One region of the Mesorhizobium sp. BR-1-1-10 genome, then DNA from elsewhere that is predicted to be linked to it. Evidence: predicted binding sites of a transcription regulator. Region 1 holds the regulator's gene; each other region holds the start of a gene.
What was found. Region 1 encodes PhoB, which activates phosphate uptake and scavenging genes when phosphate is short. Its sites were predicted from a motif close to TGTCATNNANCTGTCAT; they were not measured.
Positions count from the first base shown of each region.

Region 2: a site for PhoB is predicted at 1,523-1,539, ahead of LB555_RS13765 (DUF1045 domain-containing protein). Genes of this name have one in related genera too.
Region 3: a site for PhoB is predicted at 1,632-1,648, ahead of phnF (phosphonate metabolism transcriptional regulator PhnF). Genes of this name have one in related genera too.
Region 4: a site for PhoB is predicted at 2,691-2,707, ahead of LB555_RS09185 (PhoX family protein). Genes of this name have one in related genera too.

Region 1 covers NZ_JAIUIL010000014.1:118,869-123,231, reverse strand. The annotation lists gene LB555_RS26025 (ROK family protein) at 22-1,257, shown strand; gene phoB (phosphate regulon transcriptional regulator PhoB) at 1,260-1,949, opposite strand; gene phoU (phosphate signaling complex protein PhoU) at 1,969-2,676, opposite strand; gene pstB (phosphate ABC transporter ATP-binding protein PstB) at 2,702-3,505, opposite strand; gene pstA (phosphate ABC transporter permease PstA) at 3,502-4,353, opposite strand; gene pstC (phosphate ABC transporter permease subunit PstC) at 4,357-4,363, opposite strand, start outside.
Region 2 covers NZ_JAIUIL010000005.1:467,676-472,038, forward strand. The annotation lists gene LB555_RS13760 (alpha-D-ribose 1-methylphosphonate 5-triphosphate diphosphatase) at 1-739, opposite strand, end outside; gene LB555_RS13765 (DUF1045 domain-containing protein) at 776-1,483, opposite strand; gene iolB (5-deoxy-glucuronate isomerase) at 1,636-2,448, opposite strand; gene LB555_RS13775 (DUF3329 domain-containing protein) at 2,625-2,837, opposite strand; gene iolE (myo-inosose-2 dehydratase) at 2,878-3,795, opposite strand; gene iolD (3D-(3,5/4)-trihydroxycyclohexane-1,2-dione acylhydrolase (decyclizing)) at 3,901-4,363, opposite strand, start outside.
Region 3 covers NZ_JAIUIL010000008.1:45,806-50,168, forward strand. The annotation lists gene LB555_RS18755 (carbon-phosphorus lyase complex subunit PhnI) at 1-479, opposite strand, end outside; gene phnH (phosphonate C-P lyase system protein PhnH) at 481-1,092, opposite strand; gene phnG (phosphonate C-P lyase system protein PhnG) at 1,092-1,553, opposite strand; gene phnF (phosphonate metabolism transcriptional regulator PhnF) at 1,665-2,414, shown strand; gene LB555_RS18775 (zinc-binding alcohol dehydrogenase family protein) at 2,417-3,433, opposite strand; gene LB555_RS18780 (ABC transporter permease) at 3,498-4,363, opposite strand, start outside.
Region 4 covers NZ_JAIUIL010000004.1:77,489-81,851, forward strand. The annotation lists gene LB555_RS09175 (flavin-containing monooxygenase) at 1-247, shown strand, start outside; gene LB555_RS09180 (hypothetical protein) at 280-504, opposite strand; gene LB555_RS09185 (PhoX family protein) at 638-2,641, opposite strand; gene LB555_RS09190 (hypothetical protein) at 2,905-3,405, shown strand; gene LB555_RS09195 (response regulator) at 3,538-4,200, opposite strand; gene LB555_RS09200 (sensor histidine kinase) at 4,197-4,363, opposite strand, start outside.

The sequences.
Region 1 (4,363 bases):
CACGGCGACGGGGAGGGAATGATGTCGGTCGGAATCCGCCACGACGATCTGCGCCGGCGCAACCGCGCAATGGTGATTGGAGCCGTGCGCCGGGGTGGCCAGCCCTCGCGCACCGAGATCGCCGCTACTACCGCCCTCAGCCACTCGACCATATCGGCGATATCAGCCGACCTGATCGGCGAAGGTATCCTGAGCGAAGGCAAGCCGAACGAGGCCGGCTCACTGAAACGCGGCCGGCCGCAGGTGGGCCTTTGTCTCAACCCCGAGGCCGCGGCGGTCATGACCGTGGTGCTGTCGCTGAATTTCCTCTCCGTCGCCCTCATCGACTACGCCGGCCAGGTGATATCGGAGGAGCAGCGCCGGCTGGACACGCTGACCATGTCGCGCGAGGCGCTGATCGGCGAATGCGTGGCCATCGTCCGGCGCCGCCTCGAGGATCCCGACCTCGATGTCGCCAGCATTGCCCGCATCGCGCTGGCGATCCAGGGCATCACAGACACCGAGGCGCGCGCCATGCTGTGGTCGCCGATCACGCCGCAGACGGACATTGCCTTCGCCGATATACTCGAAGCCGAATTCGGCATCCCCGCCACCATGGAGAACGACTGCAACATGATGGCTGTGGCGCTGCGCTGGCGCGACCCCGAGCGCTACCGCGACGACTTCATCGCCATCCTGCTCTCGCACGGCATCGGCATGGGCCTGGTGCTGAAGGGCGAGCTGTTCACCGGCACCCATTCCTCCGGCGGCGAGTTCGGCCACATGATCCATCGCCCGGGCGGCGCGCTCTGCCGCTGCGGGCGGCGCGGCTGCGTCGAGGCCTATGCCGGCAACTATGCCATCTGGCGTAATGCAGGAAAGATGGGTGAGGACGCCAAACCGGTCGACGTCAGCGACGCCGACATGCGCGCATTGGCGGCTACGGCGCGCGAAAGAGACGGACCGGAGCGCGAGGCCTATCGCAAGGCCGGCGAGGCGCTGGGCTATGGCCTTGGCAGCCTGTTCGCGCTGATCGATCCGGCGCCGGTTGCGATGGTCGGCGTCAGCGCCGCCGCCTTCGATCTGATCGAGCCGGCCTTGCGTGAGGCCATCGCCCAGACCGCCGGCGGCCAGCATTCGACGTCGATTTCCTTCGATACAGAGCCGAACGAATTGCCGCTGATCCGCGAGGGCTGCGCCATGCGCGCGCTCACCTTCGTCGACCAGGAGATCTTCGCGCCGGGCGTGCAGGTGAGATCCGGCAAGAACGTGGCCTGATCTCAATCCTCGCGGATTGCGTAGCCCGCGCCACGGATGGTGCGTATCACATCGGGCATGCGGCCATTGTTGACCGCCTTGCGCAGGCGGCCGACATGCACATCCACGGTGCGCTCGTCGATGTAGATCGTCTCGCCCCAGACATTGTCGAGCAACTGGCTGCGCGAGAACACGCGGCCGGGATGGCGCATCATGAATTCGAGCAGCCGGAACTCGGTCGGTCCGAGCCGGATCTCGCTCTTCTTGCGATAGACCCGGTGCGATTCGCGGTCGAGCACGATGTCACCGACCTTGAGCACGCTGGACAGCACTTCCGGCTTGGCGCGGCGCAGCAGCGCCTTGACCCGGGCCATGAATTCCGGCGTCGAGAACGGCTTGACCAGATAGTCGTCGGCGCCGGTCGAGAGGCCGCGCACGCGGTCGCTCTCCTCGCCGCGCGCCGTCAGCATGATGATCGGCAATCGCTCCGTCTCGGGCCGCATGCGCAGGCGCCGACAGAGTTCGATGCCGGAAACCGCCGGCACCATCCAGTCGAGCACCAGGAGGTCGGGCACGTTTTCCTGGAGGCGTATCTCGGCTTCGTCGCCGCGTGTCACCACCTCGACCTGGTAACCCTCGGACTCCAGGTTGTAGCGGAGGAGCACGCCCAGCGGCTCCTCGTCCTCCACCACCATGATGCGTGGCGCGATCATCGATCGATCATCCCTGCCGTCAAGCCGCCGGCACCGACATCGCCGTCTCGTCCTGCTTCGGACGGTTGGCGGGCAGTTGCGTGCCGGTCAGCACATAATACGCATTCTCGGCGATGTTGGTCACATGGTCGCCGATGCGTTCGAGATTCTTGGCGCAGAACAAAAGATGCGTGCAAGCCGTGATGTTGCGGGGATCCTCCATCATGTAGGTCAGGAGTTCGCGGAAGACCGAAGTGTATTTGACGTCGATGCGTTCGTCGTCATTCCTGAGCTTGGCGAGGGCGGCGGCATCGCCCGCCGCATATTCCTCGACGACGCCCTGCACCTGGATCAGTACCAGCTGCGCCATGGAGTCGATGGAATGCGACAGGTCGCGCGGCGTGGCGGTGAGGCCGACCGAGCCGACGCGCTTGGCGATGTTCTTGGCAAGGTCGCCGATGCGTTCGAGATCGCCCGCCATGCGGATCGAGCCGACGACATGACGCAGATCGTCGGCCATCGGCTGGCGCTTGGCGATCAGGGTGATGGCGCGATCATCGAGTTCGCGCTGGCGCGCGTCCATGATGGCGTCGTCGGAGACGACGCGCTGTGCCAGCGCGTTGTCGGAATTCAGCAGCGCCTTGGTGGCGCCGCCGACCATCGTGCCGGCGAGATCCCCCATGTCGCTGATCAGCCTGCTGATCTGTCCGAGATCCTCGTCGAAGGCTGCGACTGTGTGTTCGGCCATGATCCTGGTCCTCGTATGCGTGAGATCAGCCGAAGCGGCCGGTGATATAGTCCTGCGTGCGCTTCTCGCGAGGCGACGTGAAGATTTTCTCGGTTTTGTCGAATTCGACCAGCTCGCCCAGATACATGAAAGCCGTCTGCTTCGACACGCGCGCGGCCTGCTGCATGTTGTGGGTGACGATGACGATCGTGTAGTCGGCCTGCAACTCGTCGATCAATTCCTCGATCTTGGCGGTCGACAATGGGTCGAGCGCCGAGGCCGGCTCGTCGAGCAGGATGACCTCCGGCTTGACCGCCACGGTGCGGGCGATGCAAAGCCGCTGCTGCTGGCCGCCCGACAGGCTGAGGCCGCTGGCGTTGAGCTTGTCCTTGACTTCGTTCCACAGCGCGGCGCGTTTCAACGCCTGCTCGACACGGCCGTCCATCTCGGCCTTGCCGATCTTCTCGTAGAGGCGGACGCCGAAGGCGATGTTCTCATAGATCGACATCGGGAACGGCGTCGGCTTCTGGAACACCATGCCGATCTTGGTGCGCAACAGGTTGAGGTCCTGCGAGCGGTCGAGAACGTTCTGGCCGTCGAGCAGCACCTGACCCTCGGCGGTCTGCTTGGGGTAGAGCTCGTAGATGCGGTTGAAGACGCGCAGCAGCGTCGACTTTCCGCAACCCGATGGTCCGATGAAGGCCGTCACGCTGCGCTCGGGCAGCGACAAGGTGATGTCCTTCAGCGCCTTCGACTGGCCGTAGTAGAAATTGAGGTTCTTGACCTCGATCTTCGCCTTGGCGGCTGCGTCTGTCGCAATCGTCATGTCTGGAGACAACATCTGGCTCATTTGTCCTCTCTGCGTCCGGTCAGGCTGCGCGCAAAGATGCTGAGCGCGAGAACCGTCAATGTGATTATGAGTGCGCCGGTCCACGCCAGTTGCTGCCATTCCTCGTAAGGGCTGAGAGCGAACTGGAAGATGGTCACCGGCAGGCTGGCCATCGGCGCATTGAGATTGCTCGACCAGAACTGGTTGTTGAGCGCCGTGAAAAGAAGTGGCGCCGTCTCGCCGGAAATGCGGGCAATGGCCAGCAATATGCCGGTGACGATGCCGGACATCGCCGCGCGGTAGGCCACCGAACGAATCACCACCCAGCGCGGCGCGCCAATCGCCGTGCCGGCCTCGCGCAAAGCGTTCGGCACAAGGTTGAGCATGTCCTCGGTGGTACGCACCACGACGGGAATGACCAGGATGGCCAGTGCCACGGCACCGGCGATGGCCGAGAAATGTCCCATCGGCCGCACCATCAATTCGTAGACGAACAGGCCGATGATGATTGAGGGCGCCGACAGCAGGATGTCGTTGATAAAGCGCACCACGGTGGTGAGCTTCGAAAAGCGGCCATATTCGGCCATGTAGGTGCCGGCCAGCACGCCGATCGGCGTGCCGACGACGATGCCGATAATAGTCATCACGATGCTGCCGTAGATGGCGTTGAGCAGGCCACCGGCATCACCGGGCGGCGGGGTCATTTCCGTGAACACTGAGAGCGAAACGCCCGACAGGCCCTTATAGAGCAGCGCGCCGAGGATCAGCGCCAGCCAGGCAAGGCCGATGCCGGCGGCGACGACGCAGAGCGTCATCATCACGCCGTTCTTGCGCTTGCGGCTCTGGTGAAGCGATGCGGCTGTCGACATCGGTCAGACT
Region 2 (4,363 bases), on a different contig from region 1:
CGCCCTGCTCGATGGCCTCGTCGACATGAGCGGACGTCGCATCGTCATGGCTCGCGAGCACGATGCCGCGCTCCTGGCAGGCGGCGGCGATGAAGACGCGGTTCGGCCCAGAGTTGCGTGCCGATTCGTCCATCCGCTTCTCGCAGAATTTCTGGAAATCGCGATCCGAGAGTTTCAGCTTGCGCTGGTAGTAGTAGGCATAGGTTTCAAGGTTGACGAACTGGCGCTGGCCCGGCGCGTGGTCCATCAGCGACGCCAGCTTGACCCGTTCGTCACCGTCGAAATTGGCGAATGCGTTGAGGCAATCCGGCGCTGAAACCTCGCAGCGAAGATGCAGGAAGTGATCGGCCCGCAGACGATCCCGCGCGACGCTGTCCTCGATCGCATCGGCCAGCTTGCGGATGTCGTCCAATGTCAGGTCGGCGTCCTCGTCCATGCCGACGCGCAAGGCATCGAGCACGGTCGTGATGCCGGCGGTCGCCACCTGCGCGTCATGGGCGAGCACCGCGGCGATCGGGTTCCAGCGCACTTTCGGTCGCGGCGCATAATGGCCCTCGAGATGGTCGGTGTGGAGTTCGACCAGCCCTGGAATGATGAAGTCGCCGCCCATGTCCTCGCCGATCCGGGCAGAACCGGCATCGATGCCGGCGATCAAGCCGTCGCGCAGCACCAGTGAGCCTTCGACGATCTCGTCGGCAAGAACGATGCGGGCGTTGGAAAGAACGGTTTCGGCGGTCATTGCGGGTAGTCCTTGGTTCTTGCAGGCGGGTTTCGTTCAGGCGGTTTTCCGGGCCGGGCGGCGTCCGAGCGCGTGCTGGGAAAGCACCATGAACGGCGCACCGGGCTCGGGTTCAACGAACAATGTCAGCGCGTCCACCAGCACGGGCTGGCGCAACACATCGGCGAACAGGCTGTCGATCGCCGCGCGCAGGCGAGGGCTTTCCTGCGGGCCAGCCCGGCCGGACAGGGTCATGTGGAAGCGGAAGGTCTCGAAGACATAGGGATAGCCCCATTGGCAGAGATTGCGGAACTCGGCCGGCTTCAGCGAATCCGGGCTGCGCCGCTCGATCTCGGCCTCGGACAGCGGCGCGCGAAACCGGTCGAAATCGCGTACCACATTGTCGGCGAAGCGGTTGAGCGGCGGCAGCGGACCATCCGGCACCAGCGCGAAGAAGCTGTCGATCTGGCTGACGACCAGGCGCGGGATCGTGACGACAGGCGTAACCTCCGCAAAATGATCCAGCGCCGCGCGCAGCGAGGTCTCGGTCTCCGTGGCAGCCAGGTGGAAGGGCGCCTTCAGCGTCGCGTGAAAGCCATAGCGGCGCGCCGAGGCGGTGTGGAAGGCCACTTCCGCTGCCGACAGGCCGGCCACGGCCTCAACCGGCCTGGTCGCGGCACCGAACGGATCGCGGCCCAGCCAGTCGGCGGCGATGCGCGCCAGCGGCTCGTCCTGCCTAGGGGTGAAATAGATGGCATAACGCATGGAAAGTCCTCGTCAGAACCGTTGCCATAGGTGATTTCCATGACGGATTGACGAAGCTTTGACGGGTTTTAGAAGGCAAATCGACCCCTGGGGTCCTTAGCCGACGATTTTTCCAAGCTGGACCAATAAGTTCGGCCGGAAACGCGAGACGGTCAGGCCTTCATCAACCATTCGTGCTCGGGCGCATTGTGGAATTTCCACGTCCGCTTCGGTCCGGCCATCACATTGAGATAATAGAGGTCATAGCCGTGGCAGGCGGCACAGGGGTGATAGCCCTTGGGCACCAGCACCACATCGCCGTCCTCGATCGCCATGGCTTCATCCAGCGCGCGATGTCCGCTTTTGTCGGCATCGGTGTAGACGCGCTGGAAGGCAAAGCCCTGCGGCGGGTTGAGGCGATGGTAGTAGGTTTCCTCGAGATAGGATTCGGCAGGCAGATTGTCCTGGTCGTGCTTGTGCGGCGGGTAGCTCGACGTGTGACCGCCGGGCGTGATGACCTCGACGACCAGCAACGAGTCGGCCGGCTGGCCTTCCGGCAGGATGTTGGTGACGTAGCGCGTATTGGTACCCTTGCCGCGCACCTCCTGGCCGAGATCGTTCGGTCCGATGACCCGGACCGGCAGGCCACCGCCAAGACCAGGCGCCGAGCAGACGCCAAGTTCCAGCTCGGTATCGGCCGTTACCGACCAGTCCGATCCCTGCGGCACGTAGACCGACCACGGCTTGCCATCGAAGGGCGACATGCGCTCGCCGAGCAGGCCGAGATCCTTGCCGCCGGCTTTCGCGGTACCCTTGCCGGTCACGAACACCAGGCAGACTTCGTGGTCGTCCGTCTTTCCCGAGGCGCTTTCGCCCGGCTTCAGCCGATGCAGGTCGAAACCGACATAGGTCCAGCCGGCGCTTTTCGGCGTCACATGGGCGACGCGGCCATGGCCCTTGTCGGCCTTGACGAGCAGTTTCGACATTTTGTCTCTCCTATCCTAGCCTTCCAACTTCGTCATCCTGGGGCGGAGCAGGAGCGAAGCTCCGTCGCGAAGACCCTAGGATGACGAAGCGAGGGGCGTTTCGGCCAATCGCCGACGTGTGCGATCCGTTACGCTCGCAGTATCCAATCCACAAAACTGCTCGCGCCATGGACCGCCTATTCCTTCGGATCGGCCGGAGGCTTCGTCTCGTCGGCCGGCTTATAAAGATAAAAAAATTGCCAGGCGCCGTAGCCGGCAAAGCCGAGCGCGATGACGCCCCAGAACGGCGTGCCGGTGGCGAACTCGATGACCGACCAGATGAGGCAGACCGCGACGACGGCGACACGCCGCCACAATGGCCGGAAGAAGGGGTGCTCGGAATCTTTCATCTGGCCAGCCTACAGCAAGCCCGGCCTGGCGAGAACCCGATCAGGCATTCGGAAACCCTTGCGTCTCCACCGTGTAACCGGCTGATGTCATCACCCGCATCAGCTCCTTGTGGCCAACCTGCGCCATCTTCAGCGGCGGGTTCTTCTTCGGGTCCTGCTCGGCCTCGACCACGAACCAGCCTTCATAGCCGTGGTCGGCGAAGCGCTGCACGATGGCGCCGAAATCGAGCGAACCGTCGCCCGGCACGGTGAAGGCGCCGAGCGCCACGGCATCGAGGAAGGACTGCTTCGTACGGTCGAGCTTCTCGATCACGCCCATGCGCACGTCCTTCACATGGACGTGGCTGATGCGCTTGTGGTGGTTGTCGATGGCGCGCAGCACGTCGCCGCCGGCAAAGGCGAGGTGTCCGGCATCGAGCAGCAGTGGGATGCCTTCGCCGGAATGGCGCATGAAGGCATCGAGCTCCGGCTCGGTCTCGACCACAGCCGCCATGTGATGGTGATAGGACAGCGGCATGCCTTGCTCGGCGCACCATTCGCCGAATTCGGTCAGGCGCCGCGCGTAGGCCTTCATCTCGTCGCCAGTGAGCTTCGGCTTGGTGGCGAGCGGCTTGGAACGGTCGCCCTGGATCGAGCGGCCGACCTCGCCATAGACGATGCAGGGCGCGTCGACTGCCTTGAACAGGTCGATCATCGGCTGGATGCGGTCCTTGTTGGCAGCCATCTCCTCATCGACCAGCGTGCCGGAAAACCAGCCGCCGCACAGCGTCACGTCGGCGGCCTTCAGGATCGGCAGCATGATGGCGGGGTCGTTGGGAAAGCGCCGGCCCATCTCCATGCCGGTGAAGCCGGCAGAGCGCGACTGGCGCAGACATTCCTCCAGCGACACGTCATCGCTCAGTTCGGCAAGATCGTCGTTCCACCACGCGATGGGGGACATGCCCAATTTGGCTTTCAAGTCGTCACTCCGGATTAGACAGTTCAATTTTTTGGCGCTAGCGCCGCCCCTCATCCGCCTGCCGGCACCTCTCCCCGTATAGTGACCGGGAGAAGGGAGCTGGCGTCAATCGCCGACGCTCTGCATCCGCCGCTTCTCGTCATAGGCCTTGCGCGCGGCGTTCACTTGAGGCCGCGCCGAGACCTCGGGCACCGCCACGTCCCACCAATGGCCGCCGGCATCGGTCGAAACCAACGGATCGGTGTCGATGACCAGCACGGTGGTGCGGTCGTTCTTCCTGGCTTTTTGCAGCGCGTTTTCCAGCTCGGCGACCGACGGCACTTTCTCTGATATCGCGCCCATGCTCGCCGCATGCGCGGCAAAGTCGATGTCGGGCAGGATTTCGTGGCGCGAGTCCTGCAAGAGATTGTTGAAGTTGGCGCCGCCGGTCGCCATCTGCAGCCGGTTGATGCAGCCAAAACCCCTGTTGTCGAGCAGCACCACGGTCAGCTTCAGGCCGAGCATCACCGAGGTGGCGATCTCGGAGTTGAGCATCAAATAGGAGCCGTCGCCGATCATGACGACGACC
Region 3 (4,363 bases), on a different contig from region 1:
GCGAGGATCGCCGAGACGCGCGGCATTGCCTGCGCTTCCGTCTCGCGCTGCAAGGGCTCGGCGACATCGGCGCCAGCGGCAAGTTCAGGGTCGAGCAACCGATGCGTGTAGTCGAAGGTCGGACCGAGCAACTGGCCGCCTGGCAGATCCTTGTAGGTCGCCGAGACGCGCCGTTCGACCAGCATGGCGCCGGTGTCGATCGGCTTGCTGTAGCCGAAGCGCGGCAGCGTTGTGCGGTAGGCGCGCACCAGGAAGATCGCCTCGATCATGTCGCCGCGTGCCTGGACGATGGCGAGTGCGGCCAGTTCACGGTCATAGAGCGAGCCTTCGCTCATCACCCTGTCGACGCCGAGCGCCAGCTGTTCGACGATCTGGTCGAGGCGAAGTGCGGGCACCGAGCGGTCGCCGCGCCGGCGATCGGCGAGCAGGCTGTGGGCGTTGGCAATGGCGGCCTCGCCGCCTTTTACCGCGACATACATCTTACACCTCCATCGTCTTGATGCGCGTCGTGCGCGGCAGGCAGGCTATGCCGTCCGATGTGGCGAGGATGATGTCGACGCCGCGCGGAAAGCGCCTGATATTCTGCTTCCACTGCTCGACGAAATGGCGCGGCATCTGTGCCGGCGCGATCGTGGCGCTGGTTTCAATGCCCGGGCCTTCCAGCAAGAGCGGGGTCCCTGAAGTGAGATCGCCGACCTGCAGGATCAGCGTCGTCGATCGGTCGGGATAATCCTGCGTGCCCTGTGAAAAACCGTCGAGCGCCATCATCTCGGCCGGCGTGGCAACAAACGCGAAATGCGCGTCGGCCGGCGTGTTGGCCAGCGGCGCGCCCGTATGGAACCCAAGCCAGGACCCGATCGCGGCGGAGGCATGCAGGGCAGGGTCGAGCCAGAGCGGCGTGTCGTTGTCGCATAGCGCCAGTGCCACGGCGCCCGATGTCGCTGAAAGCGGCGCCGGCGGGCCGGCCAGGGGTGGCAAGGGGTGGACACTGCCCGGCCGCGCCATGGCATCCATGACGGCCCGAAACACGGTCTGAGCGTTGAAGACCGGATCGGCGAAACCGCCCTCGATCGATTGCGCAGCGATATCCATCAATCTTCTCCGCGAACCATGGTGAAGAAATCCACCTTCGTTGCCGCCGTCTCGGCGCGGCGTTTTTCCTGGGCAGCGGCAAGCGCCGACCGCAAAGGCGCGATCAGCCTGGTCTCGACCTCGGTGCGGCGGGCAGGGTCCTGCCAGAGCGCGTCGGCTATTGCTCCCAGCTTCGCCTTCTGCTTGTCGCGGCCAAGCGCGTAGCAATGGCCGACCTGCCCGGATGGCAGCCGGACAGTGGCACGCGTGACGGTCGCCTCGCCGACATTGAAGGGCGCGCCGCCGCCGCCGATGCGGCCACGCACCGTGACCAGGCCCGTCTCGGGACCGCGCAGAAGTTCGGCTTGCGAAGGCAGGCTGGACTCGTTCCAGAGCCGCACGATGTCGTCGCCGCTCGATTGCGCCAGCGTCGCCATGGCGGCCTTGCGCTCGGCCTGGTCGCGGCCTTCCTGTCCTCGCATCGCCAACTTCCTCTCAGCTAAATTTGTCTATTGATATAGACAACTATACAAATTATACATATTACCTAACGCGAGTCCATGACGGGTGCGTGACAGGCCGGGGGGCAAAACATGATCGGGCATGATGTCGCCGACAGCATCGAGCGGCGCAGCGGCGTCTCACTGTGGCGCCAGATCGCCGACAGGATCCTGCAATCCATCGCCGCCGGCGATTTCGCCGAAAACGCCGCGCTGCCGCCCGAAGTCGCGCTGGCCGAGCGCTACGGCGTCAACCGTCACACCGTACGCAGCGCCATATCGGCCCTCGTGCAGGAGGGCGTGCTGCGGGCCGAGCAGGGACGCGGCACCTTCGTCCTGTCACGCAAGCGGCTGTCCTATCCGATTGGCGCGCGGACACGCTTTTCGACTGGCCTGCAGGGGCAGACGTCGGAACGGCACATCGTGCTGCTCGCTTCGTCGGTCGAGCCCGCCAGCCAGCGCGTGGCCGAAGGCCTTGGCCTTGCCAGGGGTGCCGAGGTGATCCGGTTGGAGACACGCGGCGAGGCTGACGGACGGCCAGTGTCGCGCGCCGCTGGATGGTTCGATGCCCGGCGCTTTGCCGGCATCGACAAGGCGATGGCGCAAACCGGTTCTATCACCGCCTCGCTCGCACGTTTCGGTATCGACGATTATCTCAGGCAATCGACCGTGCTCTCGGCGCGCCATGCCGACGCCGCCGATCTCGCCGATCTCGATCTGCAGCCGGGCGCCATCGTGCTGGTCACGGTTGCGGTCAATGTCACACCCGACGGCCAGCCGATCCAGTTTTCGGAGTCGCGTTTTCCGGCCGAGCGGGTGGAGTTGAAGCTGTCGGCGCTGTAGGGCTATCCGATCTCGATCACGGCCTTGATCAGGCCCGACTTTTCATGCGCCCAGCGTGCGAGATCTCCTGGCGTATCGGCCAGCGTGGTGCGGTGGGTGACAAGCTTGGCCAACGGCACGGCACCATTGCGGATCGAGGCCGCGACATGGTCGAAGTCGGCGCGCAACGCATTGCGGCTGCCGATCAATGTCATTTCTCGCTTGTGGAACTCGGGATCGGAAAAAACAATATCGTCCTTGACGACGCTGACCAGCACCAGCGCTCCGCCATGCGCGACGTGGGCAAAGGCCGATTGAACCGATCGCGTGTTGCCGGTGGCGTCGAAGACCACGTCGAAGCCTTCGCCGTCGGTCGCATCACGCACCAGATCGGACACGGGTCCTTGCGAGCCGTCGAGAATCGAAAAGCCGAGTTCACTCGCCGCGAAGACCAGTCTTTCGGTGCTCATATCGAGAAGTGTCACATCCAACCCGGCAATGCGGGCGAAGATGGCGGTGCCGAGCCCGATCGGGCCGGCGCCGATGACCAGGGTGCGGGCGCCAGGCTCGGCCCGGGCGCGCCGGACGGCATGCGCCCCGATGGCCAGGAATTCGACGGCGGCGGTGTCGGCGAGCGACAGGCCGTTGGTGGGATAGAGATTCTTAGCCGGCACCAGGATCTGTTCGCACATCGCGCCGTCGCGGTGCACGCCGAGCACTTCGATCCTGACACAGCAATTGGGCTTGCCGTGCCGGCAGGCGATGCATTTGCCGCAGGAAAGGTAGGGGTTGATGATCACCGGTTCGCCAAGGGCGAGGTCGACGCCTTCGCCCCGCTCGGTCACTGTGCCGGAGACTTCATGGCCCATGATGCGGGGATAGGCGAGGAAAGGGTGCTTACCCTCGAAGATATGGTAGTCGGTGCCGCAGATGCCGACATGACTGACCGCCACCAGGGCCCAGCCGGGAGGCGGGGCGCCGGGAGCCGGGTGGTCTTCGACAACAAGGTCGCCGGGCGAGCGGCAGACGACGGCTTTCATGCTTTGATCCAGTCTGTTCAAGAAATCGCCGGCCCGCGTCAGGCCGGCGATCGATCGGAATGCGTCATTTGCCGCGGCGGCGCAGTCCGTCGAAGTAGACGATGATGATGATCAGCGCGCCGGTGATGATGCGCTGCCAGAACGAGTTGACGTTGAGCAGGTTGGCGCCGTTGTTGATGGTGGCCAGGATGAAGGCGCCAAGCAGCGGCCCGTGCACCGAGCCGACCGCGCCGAACAGCGAGGTGCCGCCGATGACCGAAGAGGCGATCGCCTGCAGTTCCCAGCCCTCGGCCTGGGTCGGGTTGCCGATGCCGATGCGGGCGGCGAGCAGCACGCCGACGAAGGCCGCGCACAGGCCGGACAGCGTATAAGCCATGTAGATGGTGCGCTGGACATTGACGCCGGACAGGCGCGAGGCCTCGGCGTTGGAGCCGACCGAAAAGAGGTAGCGGCCCCAACGGCTGTGATGCAGGAAGACATAGGCGGGCACACCCACCAGGATCACCATCCAGAACAAATTGGGGATGCCGATAAAGGAATTGCGCGAGAAGGCGGTAAAGCTGTCGCTGTTGATGTTGATCGAGTTGCCGTTGGTCATCAAAAGGCCGATGCCGCGCAGCGAGGTCAGCGTCGCCAGCGTGATGATGAAGGGCGGCAAGCCCATCTTGACGATGCCGAAGCCATGGAAAAGGCCGATGGCGACACCGACGAGCAAGGTGATCAGGATGGCGACCGCGATCGGAACGCCGGCATTGATCAGCATGGCGACGACGACGGTGGCGAAGCCGACCACCGCGCCGACCGACAGATCGATGCCGCCGGTGATGATGACGAAGGTCTGGCCGACCGCCATGATGGCGATCATCGAGCCCTGCCGCAGAAGATTGGCGATGTTGTTGCCCGAGGCGAAGCTTGGCGTCGCCAGGGACA
Region 4 (4,363 bases), on a different contig from region 1:
CGACATCGTCATTGCCGCGACGGGCTACCGCACCGGGCTGGAGCGGATGGTCGGCAATCTCGGCGTGCTCGACGAGAAGGGCGTTCCGCTCTTCAACGGCGGCCAGGCCGATCCGAAACTGCCCGGCCTGTGGTTCACCGGCATGCGGCCGAGCATCCGCGGCTGCTTTGCCAATGCCGGCATATTGGCCAAGGCGATAGCTGCGCGGATCGCCGGCTCATCCCGCCCCTCCGGCGCCTCACGCTGAGCGACCGCATAGGACAACATTTCCCGTCGGCGTCACGCCGATTTCGGCTCCAGCCGCCGGAAACCGACAGCCTCGGTCAGCATCTCCTCGTCGACCATGCCGGCATTGTAGAGGGCCAGCAAGGTGAGCGCCAATTCACGCGCCTCGACGGATTCGGGATGCGCTTGCCGTCGGCGGCAGGCCTCGTCGAAGACACGTTGCAAGGTGGCCACTTCGTCAGGTTTGAGCAGGCCACGGTCGTAGATCGACTTGGGCATGGCGATGATCTCCTGATCACGATCTAGGGCGCCACGTGTAAATTGCCAATCTTTCCCGAGGCTTGAATATGATATCGCACAAAAGAGAGGCCCCAGATCGCCGGAGCCCCTCTCATTTTTGTCTCGCCCGACCTCAGACGGCGATCTTGCCGCCACCTTGTTTGGTGATGGCGACCACCGCCGGCCGCACCGGCATGTCGGGCCTGAAATCGGGCCAGCGGGTCGACAGGTCCTCATAATAGGAGGGCCGGCCGAACGCTTCCCAATCCTCGCCGCCGTCACCCGGATGCTGGACGGCGACAAAGGCGGTCTGGTCGTCCGGCGCAAACAGCGGGCCGCACATTTCGGCGCCGATCGGCACGCGGAAGAACAGCTTCGAGGTCGCCCGCGCCGATCCTTCCGTGTCCACCGCCCACAGGCCGTCCGTGCGGCCGGTGGCCTTCGGGCCCTGGCCGTCGGTGGCGACCCACAGGCGCCCGGCCGAATCGACCGCGCAATTGTCGGGCATGCCGAACCAGCCATTGGCCGTCGTCGCGGTGGAGAAGGTGGCACCGACGGCGGCTACCGATGGGTCGCCGCATTTCAGCAGCACTTCCCACTTGCCCTTGGTGGCGGCGAAATCGCCCTCGTCCTCGACGATTTCGATGATGTGGCCGAAGGCGTTTTCGGCACGCGGGTTGGCGGCGTCGACCTGATCGGCCTTGCGCTTGGAATTGTTGGTCAGCATGACATAGACCTTGCCGTTGCTGGCATTGGGCTGGATGTCTTCGGGCCGGTCCATCTTGGTGGCGCCAAGGAGGTCGGCGGCGCGACGTGTCTCGATCAGCACGTCGGCCTGGCCGGCAAAACCGTTTTCCGCCGTCAGCGGCCCTTGGCCGAACACGATCGGCATCCATTCGACCGAGCCGTCCTCCGCGAATTTGGCGACATGCAGCGTGCCGTCGTCGAGCAGATCCTTGTTGGCCGCGCGGTCGCCGGCGTTGAACATGCCCTTGGTGACGAACTTGTAGACATAGTCGAAGCGCTCGTCGTCGCCGAGATAGAAGACCACTCGACCATCCTTGGCGACGATCGATTCGGCGCCCTCATGCTTGAAGCGGCCCATGGCGGTGCGCTTGCGCGGCACCGAGGCCGGGTCGTTGACATCGACCTCGACGATCCAGCCGAAGCGGTTGGGCTCGTTCGGCTCCTTGGCCAGGCTGAAGCGGTCATAGTGCGCGCCCCATTCATAGGCGCCTTCCGGAATGCCGAGGCGCTTGTAGTTGGCGGCCTCCTTGTGGCCCTCCGGCAGCTCGCCGGAGAAATAGCCATGGATGTTCTCCTCGGACATCACATACGTGCCCCAGGGCGTGACCCCGCCGGCGCAATTGTTGATGGTGCCGAACACCTTGACGCCGGACGGGTCGGCATTGGTCTTGACGCGGTCATGGCCGGCAACCGGGCCCGACAGCGCCATCTCGGTGTTGGCGGTGATGCGGCGGTTGAGCTTGCCGTCGCGAATTACCCGCCATTTGCCGCCATCCTTGCGGATCTCGACGATGGTGCCGCCATGGGCGGCCATCTCGACATCGACCTGCTCTTTCGAGAGCGGCGCCACCTCGGCCGACTTCTTGCCGTCCTTCTCGACAATCTTGACGATGCCTGGGAACATCAGATGCGGGTTGGTGTATTCGTGGTTGACCACCAGCAAGCCATGCTCGGCCGAGCCATCGAGCGGGATGTAACCGACATAGTCGTTGTTGTAGCCGAACTGCTTGGCCTGGGCTTGCGCCGACTGCTTCGTCGGGTCGAATTCCGGCGAATCGGCAAACAGCGGATCGCCCCAGCGCAGCAAAACGTCGGCGTCGTAGCCCGGCGCGACGTGGTGCTTATCGTCGATACCGGCCTCCAGCTCGTCGAATTTGAACGCTGAGCCTTCCGCGGCGCGGGCATCGTCGGCGGCGATCATGGCCAGCGGGCTGACGGTGGCGGCGATCGCCGAAACGGCAAGCGAACCCTTGAGGAAGCCACGGCGCGAGAACCGCGCAGCGATGATCTCGCCCATGGTGCGGTTCTCGCTGGGATTGTTGGCCGGGCCTTCGTTTTCCTCGAGCAGGCTGGTGCGGAATCGGGCGTCGGGGGAGCGATGTTCGGTCATGGGAACCTCTGGTGGGTTTTGCCTGGAGCTTCCGGCTTACAGTCGGCTGATCACATTTTCGTGACATGGTATCTCCGCTGCCGCTCGCTCACGAGACCGATTTTTCACGCCTCGCCTGGGACTTTGGTCCAAGCTTGCGCCTGCAAAGGTCCTGGGGGACAAACGCAACGGTCGGAGGTCGCTTCCGGTCACCACGTCTTTCGGCGATGTTGTTGCACTGCAACGTTGGGGTGGGCGCGCCGGCTCAATCGACGGAGATCAGTATGCGTGGATCGATCACGGCCCGTTGTTGCCGTCTGGCTCTCAGATCGGCGGCCGTCCTGGCGCTGACCATCGCTCCCTATGGAATCGTCTTCCATGGCTTCGTGCCTGGACTCGATGCCGCGACCGCACAGGCCGACAAGGGTGGCAACGGCGGTGGCGGTGGGAACGGCGGTGGCGGTGGGAATGGCGGTGGCGGTAACAGCGGTGGCGGTGGCGGCAACAGCGGCAATGGAGGAAACAGCGGCAACGGCAATAGCGGTAACAGCGGCGGCGGGAATAGCGGAAAGGGTAAGGGCCAGGGCAACCAGAGCACAAGCCATGTCAACGCCACGACCGGCGACACGGTCGACGTGGATGGGAACAAGATTACAGTTCAGCACCCGGATGGCTTGACGGAAAAAATCGAGAACGGCCGTTTCAGCATGAAGGATAAGCTCGGCCGCACGATCATCGATCGCCGTGCCACACCGGCCGACGCCAGCCGTCTCAAGGCGCTATGAATTTCGACCCTTTGAATTTCGGCCCTATGAATTTCGCCTTGTGAAGCTGGTCAACAGGCAACGACCAGTTTCACACGTCACCTCCGCCGCCCCCCGGCGGAGGTGACCTCGTTTCGCGGCGTTCCACGATGGCTACGAACGGTCCCTGTCGCGGTCGCGAAACTCGCGCATGATGAGGGCCGCTTCAGTACGATTTCGCACGTTGAGTTTCGACAGCACCCCCGTCATGTGGTGCTTGACGGTCTTCTCCTGCAGCTCCAGGCGTAAGGCGACTTCCTTGTTGCTCAGTCCCTCCGCCACCAGCCGCAGGATTTCGGTCTGCCGGCCGGTGAGTTGCCGCAGCCGGTCCGCCACGCCGTTGGCGGGCTGCAAGGACTGCACGTCGGAAAGCAGCCGGGCCGACAGCATCGGCGAAAGATAGCTTTCGCCGGCCGCCACGTTGCGCAGGATATCGGCAAGCGCACGCGATCCGACGCCTTTGAGGACATAGCCGAGCACCCCGGCGTTCAAGGCCTTGGTCACATCGGCATTCGCCTCTGAAACGGTCAGCATGACGATCTTCTGGGCGGGATGGTCGGCAAGGATGCTGGCAACCGCGGCCAGGCCGCCGCCCGGCATTGAAATGTCGATGAGCAATATGTCGGGCTGCATGGTCGAGGCGATGCGCTCCGCGTCCTGCGCGGTCGCACCTTCGCCGACCATCTCGAAGCCGCCGATCTCCGACAGGCTGCGCGTCACGCCTTCGCGGAACAGCGGATGATCGTCGACAATGGCAATGCGGATGGCGCCGATCATGCTTGCTCCTCGACCGAAAGACGGATCACCAGCTTCGTGCCTTTCGGCCCTGTGAGTGTTTCGAATTGGCCGCCAATGCTTTCAACCCGCTCCCTGAGGCCGGCAAGGCCCAACCCCTCGGCCCGCGCCGGATCGAAGCCCGGTCCGCCGTCCGATACTTCAA